4 regions of the Paenibacillus sp. MAH-35 genome follow, and region 2 is predicted to be linked to each of the others. Evidence: riboswitches for the same ligand, from Rfam matches in the RefSeq annotation. Region 2 holds a riboswitch; each other region holds the start of a gene.
The links. Region 2 has a riboswitch for cobalamin ahead of nrdI (class Ib ribonucleoside-diphosphate reductase assembly flavoprotein NrdI). Riboswitches for the same ligand answer to the same signal wherever they lie in the genome.
Positions count from the first base shown of each region.

Region 1: another riboswitch for cobalamin. It lies ahead of AC3Y2E_RS15160 (ABC transporter substrate-binding protein); the one in region 2 lies ahead of nrdI (class Ib ribonucleoside-diphosphate reductase assembly flavoprotein NrdI).
Region 3: another riboswitch for cobalamin. It lies ahead of AC3Y2E_RS03465 (ABC transporter substrate-binding protein); the one in region 2 lies ahead of nrdI (class Ib ribonucleoside-diphosphate reductase assembly flavoprotein NrdI).
Region 4: another riboswitch for cobalamin. It lies ahead of AC3Y2E_RS20060 (NUDIX domain-containing protein); the one in region 2 lies ahead of nrdI (class Ib ribonucleoside-diphosphate reductase assembly flavoprotein NrdI).

Region 1 covers NZ_JBYUPU010000012.1:1,445-6,529, forward strand. The annotation lists gene AC3Y2E_RS15150 (NUDIX domain-containing protein) at 1-183, shown strand, start outside; gene AC3Y2E_RS15155 (alpha/beta fold hydrolase) at 263-1,009, opposite strand; cobalamin riboswitch at 1,379-1,581, shown strand; gene AC3Y2E_RS15160 (ABC transporter substrate-binding protein) at 1,869-2,861, shown strand; gene AC3Y2E_RS15165 (cobalamin-binding protein) at 2,906-3,733, shown strand; gene AC3Y2E_RS15170 (GyrI-like domain-containing protein) at 3,913-4,536, shown strand; gene AC3Y2E_RS15175 (YdeI/OmpD-associated family protein) at 4,796-5,085, shown strand, end outside.
Region 2 covers NZ_JBYUPU010000022.1:58,770-63,854, reverse strand. The annotation lists partial or broken gene nrdE (class 1b ribonucleoside-diphosphate reductase subunit alpha) at 1-1,617, opposite strand, end outside; gene nrdI (class Ib ribonucleoside-diphosphate reductase assembly flavoprotein NrdI) at 1,604-1,963, opposite strand; cobalamin riboswitch at 2,171-2,369, opposite strand; gene AC3Y2E_RS21530 (cysteine dioxygenase) at 2,660-3,157, opposite strand; gene AC3Y2E_RS21525 (SDR family oxidoreductase) at 3,333-4,121, opposite strand; gene AC3Y2E_RS21520 (phosphonate ABC transporter ATP-binding protein) at 4,163-4,894, opposite strand.
Region 3 covers NZ_JBYUPU010000002.1:415,387-420,471, reverse strand. The annotation lists gene AC3Y2E_RS03475 (hypothetical protein) at 1-311, shown strand, start outside; gene AC3Y2E_RS03470 (hypothetical protein) at 753-1,298, shown strand; cobalamin riboswitch at 1,624-1,833, shown strand; gene AC3Y2E_RS03465 (ABC transporter substrate-binding protein) at 2,017-2,982, shown strand; gene AC3Y2E_RS03460 (FecCD family ABC transporter permease) at 2,983-4,023, shown strand; gene AC3Y2E_RS03455 (ABC transporter ATP-binding protein) at 4,028-4,852, shown strand; gene cobT (nicotinate-nucleotide--dimethylbenzimidazole phosphoribosyltransferase) at 4,880-5,085, shown strand, end outside.
Region 4 covers NZ_JBYUPU010000019.1:77,565-82,649, forward strand. The annotation lists gene AC3Y2E_RS20050 (right-handed parallel beta-helix repeat-containing protein) at 1-1,658, shown strand, start outside; gene AC3Y2E_RS20055 (phosphotransferase family protein) at 1,971-2,852, shown strand; cobalamin riboswitch at 2,995-3,200, shown strand; gene AC3Y2E_RS20060 (NUDIX domain-containing protein) at 3,488-3,958, shown strand; gene AC3Y2E_RS20065 (LysR family transcriptional regulator) at 4,002-4,943, shown strand; gene metE (5-methyltetrahydropteroyltriglutamate--homocysteine S-methyltransferase) at 4,964-5,085, opposite strand, start outside.

The DNA.
Region 1 (5,085 bases), on a different contig from region 2:
TGGCAGAACATGAACGAAGTGCCGCCACTCCTGACCTCTGTATTTCTGCAAGCGGTCTGGCAGCATTTGATGACGGAGGGCTGCCTGCACAAGGAACGGGTGTATACTGGAACGATGGCCGTAGACCATACGGGCCGACCGTTGGTGCACTGGAATGAGCTGATAGACCCTCTCGTATTCTGAAAAGCCAACCGTTCATCCATTCGGACAATCTGATCCAGACTCCTCCACAGTAACATCATGGGTACAATTCGGTCCCCGATCAATCCCGGCCCGCCTCATAAAGCTTCTGCGCCACCATGGCCGGCCTTGTGCACGTATCCGTAAAATGGTCCCCGTCGCCGACGATCAGGCGGAACAGGCCTAGCCGTGTGGACATATGCGGATTCCAGCCGAAGCCTTCTCCTTGCGGCAGTGCGTTGTCTTGATAGAAATAGACATAGCTTTTGGGCGTAGGCAGCGTATAGAACACTTGAAGATCCAGTTTCTCGAAAAGCGGCTTCGCCGGTTCCGGACGGACACTTGTATAAAACTGTTTGGCTTGCTCCAACGTTGCCGTATTGACGAACAACTCCCGAAACAGCGGAAACGGAAGCGGGATGGTATCGTCCTCCGATCCGGCTCTGAGCTGCTCGAAGCCTTGCCTTGTCTGAGGCGGCAACTGATCGGCAACCGACTCGCCGTCTTTCAGGACGAACGCGTCCCAGAACACAAGACGCTTGATGCGGTCCGGTATCTGTTCGGCCGCCTTCTGGATGACCGATCCGCCGAAGCTGTGCCCGACGAGAACGATATCGCGCAGGTTGAGCCTCGTGATAAAGTCGACGACGGACTTCGTGATCATCGCATGCGAGACATGTTTGTTCGGATCTGTGCCGTGACCTGCGTACTCCGGCGTATGAACGTCATGCCCTTGACTGCGCAGCGCCGCAGCTACGCCGTCCCAAAAGTGAGCGTCGGCCCAAGAGCCATGCACAAGCACGAAGGTAAGTCGCTGCTGGTCGGACATCCGCCAGCTTTCGTCCGATTCTAAAGCGCGACGCCTCCAGTGCAATCCGCCTTCGGAATAGGGGGAACTATAATGTCCGCGGGGACGAAACCAATAATCGGAATAGGGAAATTGATGAATTTCCGGGCGATAAGGAAACAAGGTAAACATCCTCTCCACAATGACATAGCTCAGTTTATGCCCAATGCATTTGAGAGGTACCCGTACATGGTTCTTCGAAAACGAACGGGACACGATTATAAAGCGATCCTATCTTCCTTGGACGTGGTCCTTCCACCGGCCGAGTGAGCAAATTGAAACAAGCATAGCATCCCAGCCCATGCTATGGTATAATCGCCAGAGTGAAATGAGCTTGACTCTAGTGAAAGAACTGTATCAGCCAGTAGGTGCCCAGTGTTCGGTGCAAGACGACCGGATGCCGGGTTAAAAGGGAAGCCGGTGCGAATCCGGCGCGGTCCCGCCACTGTGTATCGGGGAGAACTCCACAAGCCACTGTTCCTTACGAGGGATGGGAAGGCGGGGAACTCGCAATGCCCGAGAGCCAGGAAACCTGCCTATCTGCGCTTCAGCCAACGACATCCTTCGCGGAAAAGGATTGGGCTATCCAGCGATTTGATCTTTACCAGCATGGTTGCAGCCATGCGCGTGAGCGGACCGGTGACGGGCGCGACGCGCTGCAGCGCCGTTTTTTTGGCGTCATGGCGGCGTTTCGCCGTTGCGCCGTGCCTGGCAAATCCTTGATGTGCTGCCCCTTCCTCCGGAACGGGGTTTTTGATGTTGCGCCGTACGGCGGATACGGGCTTTCAGCACCTTCAAGCCGTTCTCTATTATTCCAAACCGGAGAGGAACGAAACGCTTCATGAACAAGATTGCCGCACTACTACTCGTTATCCTTCTTAGCTTCTCGATCGCTGCTTGCGGGGCGAAGAGCGGGGAAGAATCTGCTGTGAAAAACGGGGCGTCCCCGGCGGGAGAGACGGCGGCCCCCAAACAAACAGATGCCGCTGCCACCGCCACCAAATACCCGCTTACCTTGAAAGATACGACCGGAACCGAAATAACGCTGCAAAAAGCGCCTCATCGCATCGCTTCCACTTCCACGGCCGAAACGGAAATTTTGTTCGCGCTCGGATTGGGCGACCGGATCGTCGGCGTAACGGATTTCGATAACTATCCGGAAGAGGCGAAGTCGAAGCCGAAGCTGGGCGGCGTTTCCGCTCCGAACGTGGAAGCGGTTCTGGCGGCGAATGCCGACCTGGTCATTACCGGCATTTCCATCAAGGACGACGCGCTGGGCAAGCTGCGCTTACTGAACCTGCCGCTGTACAAATTCGAACCGAAATCGATCGACGATATTATCGCCAACGTTTTGATTATCGGACAATTGACCGATAAGAATAAGGAAGCCAAAGAACTGGCCGACAAGATGAAGAAAGACATCGACAGCATCAAAACCGCCGTCGGCACCGTCAAGCCGGACCAGAAGAAAAAAGTATACATCGAGTTTTCGCCGGGCTGGACGGTCGGCAAGGGCGAGTTTATGGACGAAGTGCTGACGCTGGCCGGCGGCGTTAATATCGCTGCGGATACGAAAGGCTACAACAAGATCAACGAAGAGAAAATTATCCAGGACAACCCTGCCGTCATTTTCTATACGACCGGCACGAAAGACAAAGCGGGTCTTACGCTTGACCAAATCATCAAAGGACGCAACGGATGGGATAAAATCGATGCCGTCAAAAACAACCAGCTCGTCGGCGTCGATCAGGATACGCTGAACCGCCCGGGCCCCCGCATTGTGGATGGCTTGCGAACGATTGCAAAAGGCATCTATCCCGATCTGATCAAATAAGAGACAGTCACTCACGTTAAGGAAGCCGAAGGGAGTGTCATGCTATGAGAATCGTATCGATCAGTCCTAGCAATTCGGAATTGCTAGGTTTTATGGGGCTCGACCGTCATATCGTCGGGGTCGATAAGTATACAGACTGGCCGTCCAGCACGAACGGGCTGCCGAAGCTCGGCTCGGATTTGAACATTGATATGGATGCGGTGGAGGCGCTGCGTCCGGATCTGGTGCTGGCGTCGTTGACGGTACCCGGCATGGAGAAGAACATCGCCGCCCTGGAGGAACGGGGCTTGCCGTATATTACGCTTAATCCCAAAACGCTGACGGATATCGCCGAATGCCTGACCGCCCTTGGCGAAGCGCTGGACGAACCGGAGCGGGCCAGAGCGGCCCGTACCAAATACGAGGACCGCCTCGCTTATTATGCGGAATTGAGCCGGCGCTGCGTCGACAAGCCCTCCCTCTATTGGGAATGGTGGCCCAAGCCGGTGTTCACGCCTGCCGGCGGCAACTGGCTGACCGGCGTCAGCGAGCTGGCCGGTGCCGTCAACGTATTCGCCGATGAGCCCGCGGCCAAGGTCAAGACCGATTGGGACGACGTTTTGCGCCGCGACCCGGACTATATTTTACTCGCCTGGGTCGGCGTCAGAGAACAGCAGGTCAAGCCGGACGTCGTCCGCAACCGTCCCGGTTCCGAAGGAATGCGGGCCGTCACCGAGGGACGGATTCGTGTCATGGAGGAATCGCTGTATTGCCGGCCGTCGCCGCTGCTTGTAGCGGGCTTGAGCAAACTGGGCCATATGCTGCATCCGGATATCTATCCTCCTTTTGATGCCGAGGAGATGGAGCGCTGGCTGGGCGATAAGGCGATCTGATTGTAGAGATCACCATAAGGAAAGCAGGCTGTCGGCGGTGTCCGGCGGCCTGCTTCTTTGTGGTGCGCGCAATAACCCGGTACAGAGCCACATGTCAAAACTATATGATAAAATATGACATGCTGTTGTCGTATTTACTAGTATATAGTAGTGTCAAACGTGTAAGAGGAGTGATCGCCATGAGCAATAAAATAGACTATAAAAAAGACTACAAATCCATCTACGTACCGGGAAGCAGCCCGGTTATTATGGATATCGAAGAGATGCCGTTTATTAGGATTAACGGTGAAGGCGATCCGAACGGCGAGGAGTTTGCCCGGGTGACAGAAGCCTTGTACAGCTTGAGCTACGCGGTGAAAATGTCATACAAACAGAAAGTCGTGCCCGCCGGTTACTATGAATATACCGTTTTTCCGCTTGAGGGAATTTGGGACTTGATCGACAAGTCAAAACCGCCTACGGATAAGAGTAATTTGAAATACACGCTTATGATACGCCAACCCGACTTTCTGACAAGCGCGTTATTCCTTGCATTTGTAGAACAAACGAAAAGGAAAAAACCAAATCCTTACCTCGATCAGCTGACTTTCGGTACGATGACGGATGGATTATGCTGCCAAATGATGCACATCGGAAGCTTTGACAGCGAACCGGAAAGCTTTTTGAGGATGGAATCCTATTGCAGGGAACAAGGATATGTGCGTTCCGATAAAACTCACAGGGAAATCTATTTATCCGACCCGCGCAGGACGGATCAGTCAAAAATGAAGACGGTTTTGAGATTTCCAGTAAAACGAAAGTAAGGATAGAGGAGCAATAGGGGAATAAACGGAATGTATAAAATAACGAATGGACCGAAGGTGACCGATCGGCATCGTCTGACGAGCTTCGCCCGCAGTGCTTAGCGGGTGAGGCTATTCGTCGTTTGGATGCGCGCTTGGTTCATGCAAAGTTTAAAATGTTGTTTACAAGACACCAAATGGTGTCATATAATCGAAATAGTCACCGAATGGTGTCTGATTGGGAAGTCGCCACAATGTTTACGCAAAGGGGTATACATGGATGATAAAAGGTACGAGAAATCATAAGATCGATCCAGTTTTTAGCAAGGCTAAAAACTGGAAGGAAGAGTTCGAGATGCTGAGAGAAATCGTACTTGACTGCGAGCTGACCGAAGAGTTTAAGTGGATGCATCCTTGTTATACGTATCAGAACAAAAACATCGTATTAATCCATGGGTTTAAAGAGTACTGCGCGCTTCTGTTTCACAAAGGCGCCTTATTAAAAGATCCTCACGGAATACTTGTCCAACAAACGAAAAATGTACAAGCCGCGCGTCAGATCCGGTTCAC
Region 2 (5,085 bases):
GCTGCTTGATCTTATCCGATACGGGACGGAAGTCGTTCTCCACATAACGGTCGAAGTAAGTGCCTTTCGCATATTCGGACCGTTCAAAGCCCTCGAACACGATTCCTTTCTCGCGGGCGATATCCATGCTTTTCTCGATGGAATAAAAGTTCATCGCCATGAAGAACGTCCGGGCAAATTCAATCGCCTCGACGCTGTCGTACGCAATGCTGTTCTTGGCCAGGAAACCGTGCAGATTCATCGCTCCGAGCCCGACCGAATGCAGCTCGCGGTTCGCCTTCGCGACGCCAGGCGCATTCGAAATAAAAGTCATATCGCTAACCGCGGTGAGTGCGATCATCCCTTCATGCACCGACTCGCGGATCTTTTTCCGTTCCATCACATTGGCGATATTGAGAGACGCCAGGTTGCAGCTGATGTCGCGGCGGATGATATCGGCTTGACCGTAGTCGCCGATCTCCGACGTTTCCTGCAATTGGAATATTTCCGTGCACAGGTTCGACATTTTGATCGATCCGATATCTTTAAGCGCGTGAGCGCGGTTGGCGTTGCTGCGGTTCATCATGTAGGGATATCCCGATTCGAGCTGGATCGTGGCTATTTTGACGAGCATGTCTCTGGCTCCCATAACCGCTTTTTTACGAATGCGGCCGTCGGCCATCAGCACGTCGTACATATCGTCCATATCCATATCGTCCAAATGGGTGCCGTAAGCCCGGTATACCGAGTATGGCGCGAATACGTGAAGCGGCTCATTTTGCTCGGCCAGCTTATAAAATTTATTCGGCACGATCAAGCCGATCGATAACGTCTTCAGGCGGGATTTCTCGTCCGCGTTAATTTTTTTGCTGTCCAGAAATTCGATGACGTCCCAGCCGAAAATGTTGTAGTACCCGCTCCGGAGCCTTTGCGCTGCCCCATCTGGTCGGCATAGGAGAACGCGTCCTCCATCAGCTTGAGCACCGGCATGATGCCTTTGGCGGCGCCTTCGACGCCCTTGATCGGCTCGCCGCGGCCGCGCAGCTTCGACAAGTTGACGGCTACGCCGCCGCCGATCTTGGACAGCTGCATGCACGTACCAATGCCGTAATTGATCGAATTCAGCGAATCGTCGAGCTCGAGCAGGAAGCACGATACCATCTCGCCGCGCCTGCTCTTGCCTGCGTTCAGGAAGGTAGGCGTAGCCGGCTGCAGCCTGCGCTCCATCATCGATTCGGTCAGTGAGCGGGCCGCATCCATATCGCCGCGCGCCAGATGGAGCGCAACGATCGCCACGCGGTCCGGGAAATGCTCCATATATAGGGAACGGTCGTCGCTTTTCAAAGCGTAATCCGTGTAAAACTTCGATGCCGCCATGTAGGACGGGAATTCGAACCGGTATTGATGCGCGATGTTATAGATCTCTTCAACCTGCTCCATCGTGTATGTATCCAGTACATTTTCGTAAAAGTCGTTGTCGATCATATGACGGATCTTCTCAGCCGTCGAAGCAAAACGAACGCTTTTGCGGCCGACTTCCTCCATAAACGCCTCGACCGCTTCCCGGTCTTTATCCAGGCTGAAAAAGCCGTCCTGATCGCGCTGCATCAGCATGTTGTTCAACTCAATATGCCGCAACTGCGTTCACCTCCCTTACGAACTTCTCTACATCTTGCGACGTTCCGGCCAGTTCGAACTTGGCCAGCACCGGCACCCCGTACAAGTCGGAGATCCGGTCCGCGCTCCGCGCGAAGCCTTCTCCCCAATTGCGGTTGCCGCTCGCGCATACGCCGATCATCCTGGCCGAGTTCCGTTTCAGGAAGCTCAGCGTTTTCTCCGGAGCCTGCCCGAATCCGGTTGTATAGGTAACGAGTACGAACGGCTCGTCGACAGTCATTTCTTCGTCAATCTTGACTGCCGGCAAGTTCAGCTTGTTGACGAACCGTTTCACATTTCCCGTTCTGGAGTCGTAAGCGATCAACATCTGGATTCTCCTCTCTATGTACCCTAGACCCGTGAGCGTCTCTTCGGATGGGAAGATCCGCTTGCCGAAGGCAGCGGCTCCCGCACCGATTCCGTTAAAAAAGACGCATCTGCGGCAGCCAAGTGCCGGATGCGCCTTTTGCGCGCATGCTAAAGAACGCCTGCAAGCACAAGGACGATGCGGACACTTTCCTATCCACCGTAGGTAACGTGTCTAAGATATCGGGCAGGTCTCCTGACTCGGGGATCATCACTTCGAGTCCGCCTTCCCGGCACTAGATGTGCCAGTGGCCAAGGACTGAAGCTACTCCCTTACAGTGGCGGGACCGTGCCGGCTTCTCACCGGACTTCCCTATTAAGCTATCGCGCCCAGTTGGGCGATCAGCACCCGAACGAACAATATGTAGTTCATGGAATTTAATTTATATCAAGATATTGTGTTTGTCAATCGGTTCAGCCGCCTATTTAAGTATGAAAATATGAAAACGGAGAGAGGAAAAACGCCAATCTCGCATGGGGATTGAGATTCCCGACTTCAAAAAATTTTCGTCACATCTCCTCGTTTGCCCTGCCTCGCACTTTTGCAAAAAACTAGTGAAAATGGATCTTCTCAGGACAAATTAATCAAGAATGGGAAAGGCAGGAGCCGCTTCCGCGACATCTGCGGAAAAGCTCCTGCCTGTAATAATTAACGCCATTAAATAACATAATCCAGGACGTATTCCTCAGCGGCGCGATACGTTTTCGTCCCCGACAGCGGCGGAGCATACACATGTAAGGATACGGTTCGTCCGGACGCCGGATTGGCCATCTGATGGATTTGACCGAACGGAGCATCCATCAGTTGACCTTCGCGCAGAATCGCCTCGGAGGACGCGTAGACTGCCTCTCCCCGCCCCTCTTTTCGGTAGATCGTATTCCGCAGCGTACCTTCGATCACCAACGCGCAGCCGGCGGAACAGCCGTGATCGTGTATGCGCGTTTCGGTGCGGGTCGGAATATGGATCACGATCACTTCCGCCTCTTCCGTCCGGCCTATGACATGACGGCCGTAGGGGAGCTGGGCCGGTTCCGTCACATAGGGGGCGAGCTCCTCCTTCGTACACGCCAGGGACGACAGCATTTCCCGCAAGTCGCGGACAGTCGGCTGCCGCAGAACGGCCAGCGCCTTTTCCACTCGCTGCAAAACCTTCATGGGGATAACGACCTCCTGTATGTCGATCACAATCGTATACCCCATCTATATGCGGCGCACCCGCTTCGGGCAAGTTGTCATAAGCGTCTTCTCCTCTAAAAAAGCTGTTCCACGCAAAAAAATCCGCAAATCGTGCGGATTTCTGCTTGAACTGTATTCAAGACGCCTTTCGCGATCACAACGCGCGAATCATACCGCCGTCGACAAGCACGGCTTGACCGGTCACATACGTATTGGCGAACGATCCCAAAAATACGATCGCTTTCGCAAATTCTTCCGGCGTTCCGTAACGGCCCAGCGGAATTTGGCCCATCAGCAACGCGCGAACCTGTTCCTCGGACGTCCCTTTTTTCTGTGCGGCCAGACGGTCCAGCTCCACGATCCGGTCCGTCTCGATCCGTCCGGGGCCTACCGTATTGACGAGAATCGAATCCGGACCGAGCTCGGCCGACAAACTTTTCGTCAAGGCGTACACGCCTGCGCGAAAGACGTTGGACAAGATCAGATCCGGGATCGGCTGCTTGACGGACACCGAAGTCAGGTTGACGATCCGTCCGCTCCCTTGCCGTCTCATATGCGGCAGCGCTTCGCGGATCAGCCTGACGACGCTCATCAGGTTTTGCTGGAATGCCGCTTCCCACGCTTCGTCCGCGAACTGGTCGAAGCCGCCTCCCGGAGGCCCGCCTGCGTTCGTCACGAGCACATCCAGCCGCCCCGTCCAATCGATAGCAGCCTGAACCGTCTTCGCTATATCTTCCTTCCGGTTAACGTCGGCAGTTACCGTCAGCACTACACGGCCAGTCTCCCGTTCAATCTCTTCCTTGGCTTGCCGCAAATGGTCGGAGCTGCGGCTCGAGATGACGACGTTCGCCCCTTCCCGGGCGAATTCAAGCGCGCTCGCTTTGCCAAGTCCTTTGCTGCCCGCCGTAACGAGCGCCGTTTTTCCATCCAGCAGCATATTCATCTTGATCTGGTCGCTTCCTTTCCGATGTCTGTTTTTGGAGGTTACAGGATCATGTCCTTTTCTCTTTGCGTCAATTTGCGGGCCGGGATGTCCAGCACGAGCCGGCCGCCCGACAAGCCCCACAGCCGGGTGGCGTTTCTCTCCGCCATCTCCAGATTCTGCATGGCGCAGATAACGATCAAGTCCTGATCCTTGCACAGCGCGCGCAGATCCTGCAGCACTTTACCCGCCGATTCCGGGTCCAGCCCCTTGGTCGGCTCGTCAGCCAGGATGACTTTCGCGCCTTGCGCCAGCGCCCGTGCGATTGCCACACGCTGCTGTTCGCCCCCGCTAAGCTTCTCGGCGGGAAGCATCTTCGCTTTATCGATCAGTCCGACCCGCTCCAGGTAGTCCATCGCCCGGATATGCTCCTCGGTAGACACCGTACCGGTTAGTTTGCGCCATAACGGCAGTTGGAAAAACCGCCCGCTGAATACGTTTTTGAGCGCGTTCTTTTTGAGATTGAGGGCAGGACGCTCCTCGAGGTACGCCCAGTCCTTGCGCAGCTTGAGCTTGTCCATCACATTTTTGTCGGACAGCTCCGTTCCATCCAAGATCAACTGCCCTTCCGTCCATCTTTGCTGGAGGGCGATACAGCTGAGCAGCGTCGATTTGCCGCTTCCGCTCGCTCCGATCAAGCCGACGAATTCGCCTTTGTCGACCTGAAAGCTCACTTTGGACAAAATCGCCTGGCCTTCGGGTAAAGTTCGGGTTAGATTGCGTACAATGATCATTGAAATATCAGGACTCCTTTGCCTCGGCGGCTGCCGTTCCAGTAGCGGTTGCTCAGGCATTTACGCTTCATTATATCACAGGCGCCCAGCGGTTGCGGAACCGTTTTCCCGCCCCGGTACATGGAAGCGAAAAGGCCTTTCGTCAAAGGGATGACAAAAGACCTTCCATCCACAGCAATCATCAAGCTAAC
Region 3 (5,085 bases), on a different contig from region 2:
CGATCTTCGAGCCGCAGAAGATGATCGTGGAGCTCGCCGCGGGCGATCATGGCATTTTCGTTCTGCCCAAAGATCAATTCGACGCATTCAAACAGGAAGACGGGATGATCGATCTCGGCGATACGCTTAAGAAGGAAGATTTCCCTGAAGGCGTACACAACGGGACGCTGGTCGGCATTCCGCTGAAAGATACGAAACTGTTGAAGGATGCCGGCTACAAAGGCGAAGAAGTGGTCGCGTTCATCACCGTTCGCGTCAAGGACAAGGAAGTGAAAGCGAAGCAGGTTTTGAAAGCGATGGCGGAGAAATAGACGGGACGCGTTGGATGAACCTGGGGGGGAAGGGCTGTCCCGACAGTGTTCGCTTGATATAGCAACATTCTCATTTCCGAACGAGAGGACCTCAATTTCCACACTAAAGTGGAAGCTGGGGTCTTTTTTCTTAAGGAAAATCGATTCTAAGCGGGCTCAAGAAATCGCAAAATGACTTTTGGAACAGCCTCTTTTTGTGGTACCCGCTGATGCAGCGTCATTTTGTCAAAGGTGCGATGCTGGGTTCGTGGAAGGAGTAAGGGCCGGTTCCGGTGAAAGGTATGTAGGAGCAGTCGGCAGATCGGGTTTGTTCTCGGTGCTTCAAGGCTGGAGGACGAGCGTCCCGGAGAGATCGCGGTCTTCCTGCAAGGCGCCGCCGGCGATCTGAAGCCGCGCCATAGTGCGGAGGGCGGCCGCTTCAAGGTATGCTCGACCGCGGAGATGCAAGCCGCAGGCGACGAATTGGCGAGCGAGGTGCGCCGTCTCCTGACGGATGGGACGTTTGCCGGGATCGAAGGTCCGTTCTGTTCGGAGCTGGCCAGCATCGACTTGTCCGCAGGGGCTCCCGACGAGCGGAAGATGGCCCAGTTGCTCAGCGGGGAGGCGGGCGAATTTTATCGCCGCGCGGCGGAGCGGACGATCAAGGCGGAGCAAAGGGGCGTCGTGAAGACGAAGCTTCCGCTGTATGTGCAAACCTGGAAACTGTCGGATCGGGTTGTGCTCGCAGCGCTGGAAAGCGAAATCCCGACCGAATATTCGCTCATGCTGAAGCGCGGCTGCCCGGACCGGAAGCTGATCGTGCTCGGCTACTCCAACGGCGTTTATTCGTACATCCCGACCCGCCGCATTCTCAAGGAGGGCGGATACGAAGCGGATCACCCGTTCACGATCGGCTTCAAGAGCCGCTTTGTACCCGAGACGGAGGAGCTGATTTTGCAGGAAGTGAGCCGGCAGATGAATGCAGGAAGTACGGATCAGCGGCAGTGAGCGATAACAACTAGGCATGGATAGAGTTAAGCGCTTGGGCGACTGGGCGCCTTTTGCCGGTGCGCAGCTAGTCCTTGCGGCCCGGCTCTCAAGGCGAACCGGAATTCCGGAATCGACATATGGAGAGCACATTTTAGGGGGAATCAGGAGGGAGACTCGGCGGGTTCGGTTTTCATAACGAGGATCCGCATATTAGGGTCGTATGGGGGAGCGGAGAAAGGCTGACGGCACGCATGGCATTTGTACGAGATGTATTGTAAACCCGCCGGATATAGCCTATAATCGATCCGTAAGCAAGATGTCCGCAAACGTTTCGCCGCTGCGGAATGAATCGCTGTCAACAGGTGCCCGGAAGCCAGCATGCGACCGGGTTAAAAGGGAAGTCGGTGCAAGTCCGACACGGTCCCGCCACTGTGATATAGAAGCTTCCTCCACTAGGCCACTGTCTGACGCAGACGGGAAGGCGGAAGAAGCGGCGCTTGAGTATCGGGCGCATTCTATGAGTCAGGAGACCTGCCTGTTGCGTTTATGCACTGCTTCCTTCGAGGAAAAGGAGCCGGCAACATTCGGGAATTTCATGTATTCGTGCGGATGCGCGATTACCCGTGTTTGCTGCCCCCCTCCGGTCTAGGACGGGGGGTTTCTGTTGTGAGTCGGGTCGGAGGAATCGGGGGAACGTTCGTGCAAGGAGAGTAACTGTAAAGGAGAGGGAGCAACCATGAAGAAGCTGATCATGCTTCTGCTGTCCGTCACGCTTGCGTTCGCGCTCGCGGCATGCGGTCAAAAGCAAGAAGTGGGCGTCAAGGAGCCGGCACCGGCAACCGGAGGTTCGGCTGCAACCGGCGCGGAAGCCGCAGGCAAAAAGACTTCCTACCCGCTTACGATCAAGGACGACTCCGGCAAGGAGTTTACGTTCGCGAAGGCGCCGGAACGCATCGTATCGCTGTCTCCGACCGAGACGGAGGTGCTGTTCGCGCTGGGGCTCGGCAGCAAGATCGCAGGCGTGTCGAATCTCGACGATTACCCGGAGGAAGCGAAAAGCAAGCCGAAAATGGGCGATCTGCAAGGAAATCCGGAAGCGATAATCGCAGCTAACCCGGATATCGTATTCGCCGGGCTGTCGCTGAACAAAAATTCGGTGGCGAAGCTGAACGAGCTGAAGTTGAATTTGTTCCAGACGAACCCGAAAACGATTGACGCCGCGATCGAGCGCGTTCTTCTGTTCGGACAAATTACAGATACCCAGGCGCAGGCGGAAAAAGTCGCCGAACAGATGAAGAAGGAAAAGCAGCAGGTCGCGGACGCTCTGAAAGGGCTGAAGGAAGACCAGAAGAAGAAAGTATATATCGAATTTTCCCCCGGCTGGACGGTCGGCAAAGGCGAATTCATGGACGACCTGATCACGCTGGCTGGCGGCGTCAACGTCGCTTCCGACCTGCAGGGCTGGAAGCAGATCAGCGAAGAGAAGATCATCCAGTCCAATCCGGACGTCATCTTGTTCGCCAAAGGCGTTCCCGATCTGGAGAAAACGATCCGCAGCCGCGGAGGCTGGGACAAAATCAATGCGATTAAAAACAGTAAGGTGATCGGGCTGGACGACAGTCTGCTGGCGCGCCCGGGACCTCGCATCACGAAGGCGCTTGCGGATGTCGCCAAAGCGATATATCCCGATCTGGTGAAATAAATGAAGAAGAAGCTGCTGTTATGGGGAGGGGCCGGCATCGTGCTCCTTCTTCTTTCCGTCGTAGTCAGCTTGTCGCTTGGCTCTGCGCGGATTCCGATTCCTCATGTGTGGGGAATTTTGCTGAAGCAGGTGCCGTGGCTCGGGGAATCGGTTCCGGTCATCTGGCCTGAATCGTCGGAGCAGATTATTATGAAGGTTCGTCTGCCGCGTATTGTGCTGGGCGTACTTATCGGAGCGGCGCTGTCGATCGCCGGGGCGGGGTTTCAGGGCGTATTGCGCAACCCGCTGGCCGATCCGTATACGCTCGGCGTCGCTTCGGGCTCGTCGGTCGGAGCAGCGTTTCTTATTTTATTCGGGCTTCATTATGCCTTATTCGGCATTTGGACGATTCCAATCGTCGCTTTTATTACCGGCAGCATTACATTAGGGATCGTGTTCCGGCTCGCCGGAATACAAGGGAAGTTCCGCACGGAGACGGTAATTTTGTCAGGTGTGGTCGTTTCGTCCTTTTTAAGCGCGCTCGTTTCCTTTATGGTGGCGATGTCCGCGAACAAGGTCGTCAATGAAATCCTGTTCTGGCTGATGGGCAGTCTCGCTTTGCGGGGCTGGCCATATACGTCAGTCGTTGCGCTATACCTCGTGATCGGCGCCGTTTTCCTGATTCCTTACGGCCGTTCGCTGAATCTGTTCGCGCTTGGCGAGCGGCATGCCGCCCATCTGGGGGTCCAGGTGGACCGGACGAAGCGGAACGTCCTGATCGTCTCGACGATGCTGACGGCCGTAGCCGTATCGGTGTGCGGTGTCATCGGCTTCGTCGGTCTGATTACGCCTCATCTGGTCCGGCTGCTGGTCGGTCCCGATTATCGGCTGCTAATTCCGTTATCGCTCCTGTTCGGGGGGATCTACGTCTTGTGGGCCGATACGCTCGCCCGGATGGTGCTGAGTCCGACGGAAATTCCGCTCGGCGTCGTGACGGCTTTTCTCGGGGCCCCGTTTTTCGCCTATCTGCTCTCCAGACAAAAGAAGACGATGAAAGGTTGATCGTATGATCGAGGTAAAAGGAATATCCAAGTCGTTCGACAGCCGCGCCGTCTTGGAGGAAGTGTCGTTTGCCGTGAAGGAAGGGGAGACGTTCGGTATTATCGGGCCGAATGGGAGCGGGAAATCGACGCTGCTGAAGCTGATATCCGGAGTGGAGCGGGCCGATTCGGGCGAGATCCGGCTGGACGGCAAGCCGCTTGGTTCGTTTGCCCGCAAGGAGCTTGCCCGGTGGCTGGCCGTATTGCAGCAGGATGCGCTGCCTCCGATCGGCTTTTCGGTGCGCGAAGTGCTCGAGATGGGGCGGTTTCCGTTTCAAAATTGGCTCGGGGACGAGCCGGACGATTTTTCCGGCCTGATCGACGCCATTTTGGCGAAGCTGCAGCTGGAGCCTTTCGCCGACCGGTCGCTCGAATATTTGAGCGGCGGCGAACGGCAGCGAGTGGCGCTCGGCAAAGTGATGGCCCAGCAGCCGCGGCTGCTGCTGCTCGACGAGCCGACCACATTTCTGGATATCGGCTACCAGGTGCAGATGATGGACACGGTTCGCCGCTGGCAATCCGAGCAGCCGCTCACCGTCGTGGCCGTTCTGCACGATTTGAATCTGGCCGCTCAATATTGCGACAGGCTGATGCTGATCCATCGCGGCGGCATCGTCAAGATCGGCACGCCCTGGGAAGTGATGGAGCGGGAGCTGATCGCCATGGTGTACGGCACCGAGCCGATCATCACGGCGCATCCGGTGTCCGGATCGCCTCAATTGCTGCTGCAGCCTGGTATGCCGGAAGCGGACATGGAGCAGCAGCGCAAGCACGTTTTGCCATTCCAATAACCGGCAACGGGAGGAGACGAACACACCATGGAATCGCAGCAATTATTGGAACAGACGGTTAGTCGTATACGCGCGGCGGACGAGGCCGCGAAGCAAGCGGCCGCGCATAAGCTGGACCGGCTGACGAAGCCGCCCGGCAGCCTGGGCAAGCTCGAGGAGATCGCCAAGCAGATCGCGGGCATCACGGGAGAGCTGAACCCGGATTTGTCGAAGAAAGCGGTCGTTGTCATGGC
Region 4 (5,085 bases), on a different contig from region 2:
GCGCCGATTCCCGTCCGGAGGACGCTTATTTTGTAGTTGATGCGGGCCAAGAAGGCATTTTCCTATACGACGAGACAGACGTCTCTAGTCCGGACAATACCGGTACGATCGTCGTGACTACCGGCGGCAAACGGTTCAAACGGGTGCACGACGCCGGAACGGTCAACGTAAAATGGTTCGGGGCGAAGGGCGACGGGGTGACCGACGATACGCAGGCGATCAACGACGCGATCGGCGGCGGGAACGTCACGGCCTACATTCCGCAAGGCGTCTACCTGATCGATGCGGACGCATCGGGCCTCGGGGATTTGTCCGCCGGCATTGAGGCGAAGGATAATACGACGATCGTTATAAGCCCGCAAGCCGTGTTAAAAGCAAAACCGACGTCCGCCGGACGGTATTATGTCATCAACATTTTCGGCAAACAAAATGTAACCATAAAGGGCGGCGGGAAAATTATCGGCGAGCGGGACGAGCATACAGGGACGACCGGCGAGCAAGGGTACGCCATCGGCATCGGCGGCTCCACGCACGTGCGGATTCGCAACCTGTACCTGGCCAATTGCTGGGGCGACGGGGCGGTGGTCGGGCAGGACCGCGTAAAAACGGGCAGCAGGGATGTCGCTTTCTTCAACGTACGCTGCGACAACAACCGCAGGCAGGGTGTCAGCGTGACGTACTGCGAGAACGTGCTCTTCGACGGCTGCACGTTCGAGAATACGAGAGGTACGCTGCCCCAATGCGGGATGGACATCGAGCCCGACACAGGCGGGATTTGCCGAAAAGTGACGATCGTGAACTGCCTGTTCCAAAACAACGCCAATGGCGGATTGGCCCTGAACGGGAGAGTCGGTACGGTCGAAAACATTGTCGTCGAATCGAACCGGTTTGTCGGCACGGAAACAGGCGCGTTTAGCTCGGTTTGGAACGTCAATAACGTTACTTTCAAGAACAACATCGTTGACGTGCTGTATACGTATCAGGGGGCCGTCTACATGTCGATTATTAAAAATCATTTGGTGGAAGGGAATTTGATACGCAACCCGAACGGGGTCGCCATCGACGTGAAAATGTCCTCGGGCGTGCAGGTAGCCAACAACCTGTTTACGAATGTGAAATCGACCAGCGTACGTATGGCGACGGTTACCCATTGTCAGGTCTTTGGTAACTGCATTGACGAAAGCGGCAATACCGGCGGGGCGGATATATCTCTCGCGACGGCGTCGAGCTTCAACAGCATCCAGGGCAACATCATCCGCAATCGGTTGAAAAATGCGGGCACTGCCACGGCGGGCGGCGTGAATTCGATTACGCTGGCGTCGACGGCGTCCGCGGGATCGGGCGAATATAACGGGATGCTGCTCTTTATCGTGGCGGGAACGGGGATCGGGCAGAAACGAAATGTTGCCTCGTATAACGGCACCACGAAAGTCGCTGTCGTGACTACAGCCTGGACGACCGTTCCGGACGCGACCTCGAAGTATGAAGTCCGCAACGGGTCGGACAATGCGATCAAAGTAAACGCAGCCGTAGACAGCTACAATCGGATTCACGGCAACCAACTGATCTTCGGGACGAGGTTGCAAAGCTCAACCGGCATTGTCGATTCGGGGACCGGCACGGTCGTAAACGACAATACGTATTTCGATCCCGTTTAAGCTTCGCGCGGGGAAGCGGGCGACGGAGATCTGGAGAACAAAAGATTCCAGTCAGTTTTAAGACAGATTGGCAGGCTCAATATGTTATCGCTTCGCGAACTCACTTGCACAAGCAATGAACTCATGGTCACTCCTGACAGTGGAGTGGCTTCTTTTTTTTGGATGGAATATGCTGGTTTGACCATTGTCTGGAGGCCCCTCGAAAAGGGGGCTTGGTACTGGGACAAGATTATGGTATATGTAACATATTGGAATAAACTCAGCTTTCAGAGAAACAATTTGGAAGAATCGCTCCAAAGCAGGGGGTAACATATGAGTTCCATTCTAAAAGTTATAGAAAAGCTAAAGTTGAACGTCTTGAATATAGAAGATGTTCCAGAGTCCTTTAGTTCCGATGTATACAAACTTACTCTTGCCAGTGGAGAAAACGTTTTTGTAAAAATTCCATTTAACAAGGATAAACTATTCCGTGAATTTCAGATACTTGAAACATTAAAAGATATAATACCTGTTCCTAAGGTATTGGACATTTGGTATGGGGATGAAACTATTACGGGAGCATTGCTTCTTTCAGCCATCCAAGGTGTGCCTTGTACAGGAGTCATTGATGAGAAACTCTCTTTTCAAATTGGCATGTATCATGCTAAGCTCCATGAGGTTCAAACTCCTGGGTATGGTTACCATCTAACCGATGGTTATAAGTTACTTGAGCAAAATAATTGGAGATTACATATCCAAAGTAATTTTGAAAAGTGGAAAGAGCCATGCAAAGAAATTCTCGAACCAGAATTGTATGAAAGATGTATTCTTCACTTTGATCGAGTGTTCTCTGCTTTACCGGACCCGGACGGACCCTGCATGGTTCACATGGATTTTAGGCCAGGCAATATATTGGTGAATGGTAACGAGGTTGCCGGCATTATTGATTTCGAGAGTGCCCGTGGCGGATCGTCGGAAATCGATTTTACGAAAGTCAATCGATATATTTGGGAAGTCAATCCGAGGACAAAGATACCGTTCATTGAAGGTTATCAATCGATTCGACCTATGTTGGCTCTGGAAAGAGTGCTGCCGCTTTATGATATTTACGATGCTTTCAGCTCAGTTGTTTGGTGTAAAAACAGAGGAATTAAAAAAAATCAGACGTTCCTTCAAGAAAATATTGCTATTTTGAGGAATTCAGTGGGTTATTGAGCATAGTGGTTTAGAACATATTAGCGTTTTTAGTATATTGTGATATAGGAAGGAAGTCTCCACTACTGGATATTAGGCAAAGGGACATTTGTTTTTATCGTTCATTGTCGAGTAAGATGTAGATATATTTAATTTTGTATAAATTGCATAATCGAGAACAGGTGTCTGATCGGCGAGCGTGCTTGTCGTTCTGACTTAATAGGGAAGTCCGGTGCAATACCGACGCGGTCCCGCCACTGTAACGGAGGAGCAGGCAGCTCAACCAGCCACTGATCTACATGGATCGGGAAGGCCGCTGCCGAGTGACGATTCCGGAGCCAGGAGACCTGCCTGTTCTGACAGCACTGCTGTACCTACGGGAGATAGGGAGGTGTTAGATGAACCGTCATAATGTAGATTATGCAGGCGTCTTTCCCTATGTTTTTTTTCACAGGGAAGACGCCTTTTATTGTTGTTAGCAGATGCGGCACGAGCCGATACCATGTTTCATAGAGTGCGCCCCGGCGTTCGATAAAAATGGGGAGTCAAACGCGGAGTAGCCGTTATTAAATAAAAGTAAGTTGGTGGTAAGTGTGAAGTATGAGTTTCCTGGAGCCTTGCCCAATCAAAAAATCATACTAACGAAGACGTGTCTAATGGAAGAAGCTAACTGTGTGCTGATTTTCGCCTTTTACAAAGGGAAATTGGTTCTTGTTAGACATCGTTGCCGCGGATGGGAATTACCTGGGGGAAATAGAGAGGAAGGCGAGTCAATTATACAAACGGTTATCAGGGAGATGGATGAAGAGGCTGGCGGGGAGCTTGAGTCGATTGAAAGGATAGGACAATATTTAATCTATGAGCAGGGTCATCTTGTATTTGTGAAAAATATTTATATCTCCAAGGTGAGCATTCTTAGAGAGTTGCCGGATGGGTTTGAAACCGACGAGGTTATGCTGCTTGATACCATCCCAGAGCAGGTTGCAATTATGGAAGATCCCGCGTTTAGCCCTTATATGAAAGACAATGTTTATCTCATTGTTTCTGAATGGATCAAGGAGCATCCGTTTAGGGTCTGCCAATGCAGGACAGGTAGCGAGTGGAGTTGCGGATCGGGCAATTGCTAGAACGGGTGAAACGGAGCAAATTCTGGAGTGAAGGGGGATTCCAATGACCTTGCAGCAATTGAAATATATTCTGACCATCGTTAGTTGCGGCTCCATAAGCGAAGCGGCAAAGAGGCTGTTTATTTCGCAGCCGAGCTTGTCCAACGCGGTGAAAGAAATCGAGATGGAAGCGGGTATTGAGATTTTCCTTCGATCGTCCAAGGGAATCGTGCTATCAAGCGACGGAGCGGAGTTTTTATCCTACGCCAGGCAAGTCGTGGAGCAAGCCGAGCTTCTCGAGCAGCGGTATATGAATCGTAAGCCTTCGAAGAAACTGTTCTCGATCTCAACACAGCATTACGCCTTCTCGGTACAGGCTTTCGTCGGTCTGCTGAAGGAGCTTAACGTGGATGAGTACGAGTGTACGCTGCGCGAAACACGCACCTACGAGATTATCGAAGATGTACGGAATATGAAAAGCGAGCTCGGAATCATCTATATGAGCGAATTCAATCGAAAGGTGATTCAGAAGATATTAAAGGACAACGAGCTGCGATTTCATCCGCTGTTCCAAGCGGAAGCGCACGTATTCATCAGTGAGGAGCATCCGCTTGCCTCCAAGTCGCTGCTGGACATCGAAGATTTGGATGACTTCCCGTGCCTGGCCTTTGAGCAAGGCGAATATAATTCCTTTTATTTCGCGGAGGAAATACTCAGCACACGGACGTACAAGAAGAAAATATTGGTCAGTGACCGCGCCACGTTATTCAACCTGCTGATCGGGCTCAATGGTTATACCATTAGCTCGGGCGTACTGAACAAGGATCTGAACGGGGAGCAAATTAAATCCGTACGGCTGCGCACGGACGAGAGCATACAGGTAGGTTACATCGTGAATCCGAAGGCGAGCTTGAGCCAGCTGGCCGCCGCCTACGTTCTGAAGCTCAAAACAGTCATTACGGATTTCGGCTATCCGATCATCAACCAAGAGGATGAGCTCGCTTGAGCCCATCCTCTTGTCCGTTATTACAATGTTGCTCTTACTTCTTTGGCTGCTTGGACAAGGTTCTTCAAGCTGGCCCACGTTTCAGTGACACCGCGAGTTTTAAGTCCGCAGTCCGGGTTAACCCATAGCTTGGAGACCTCGA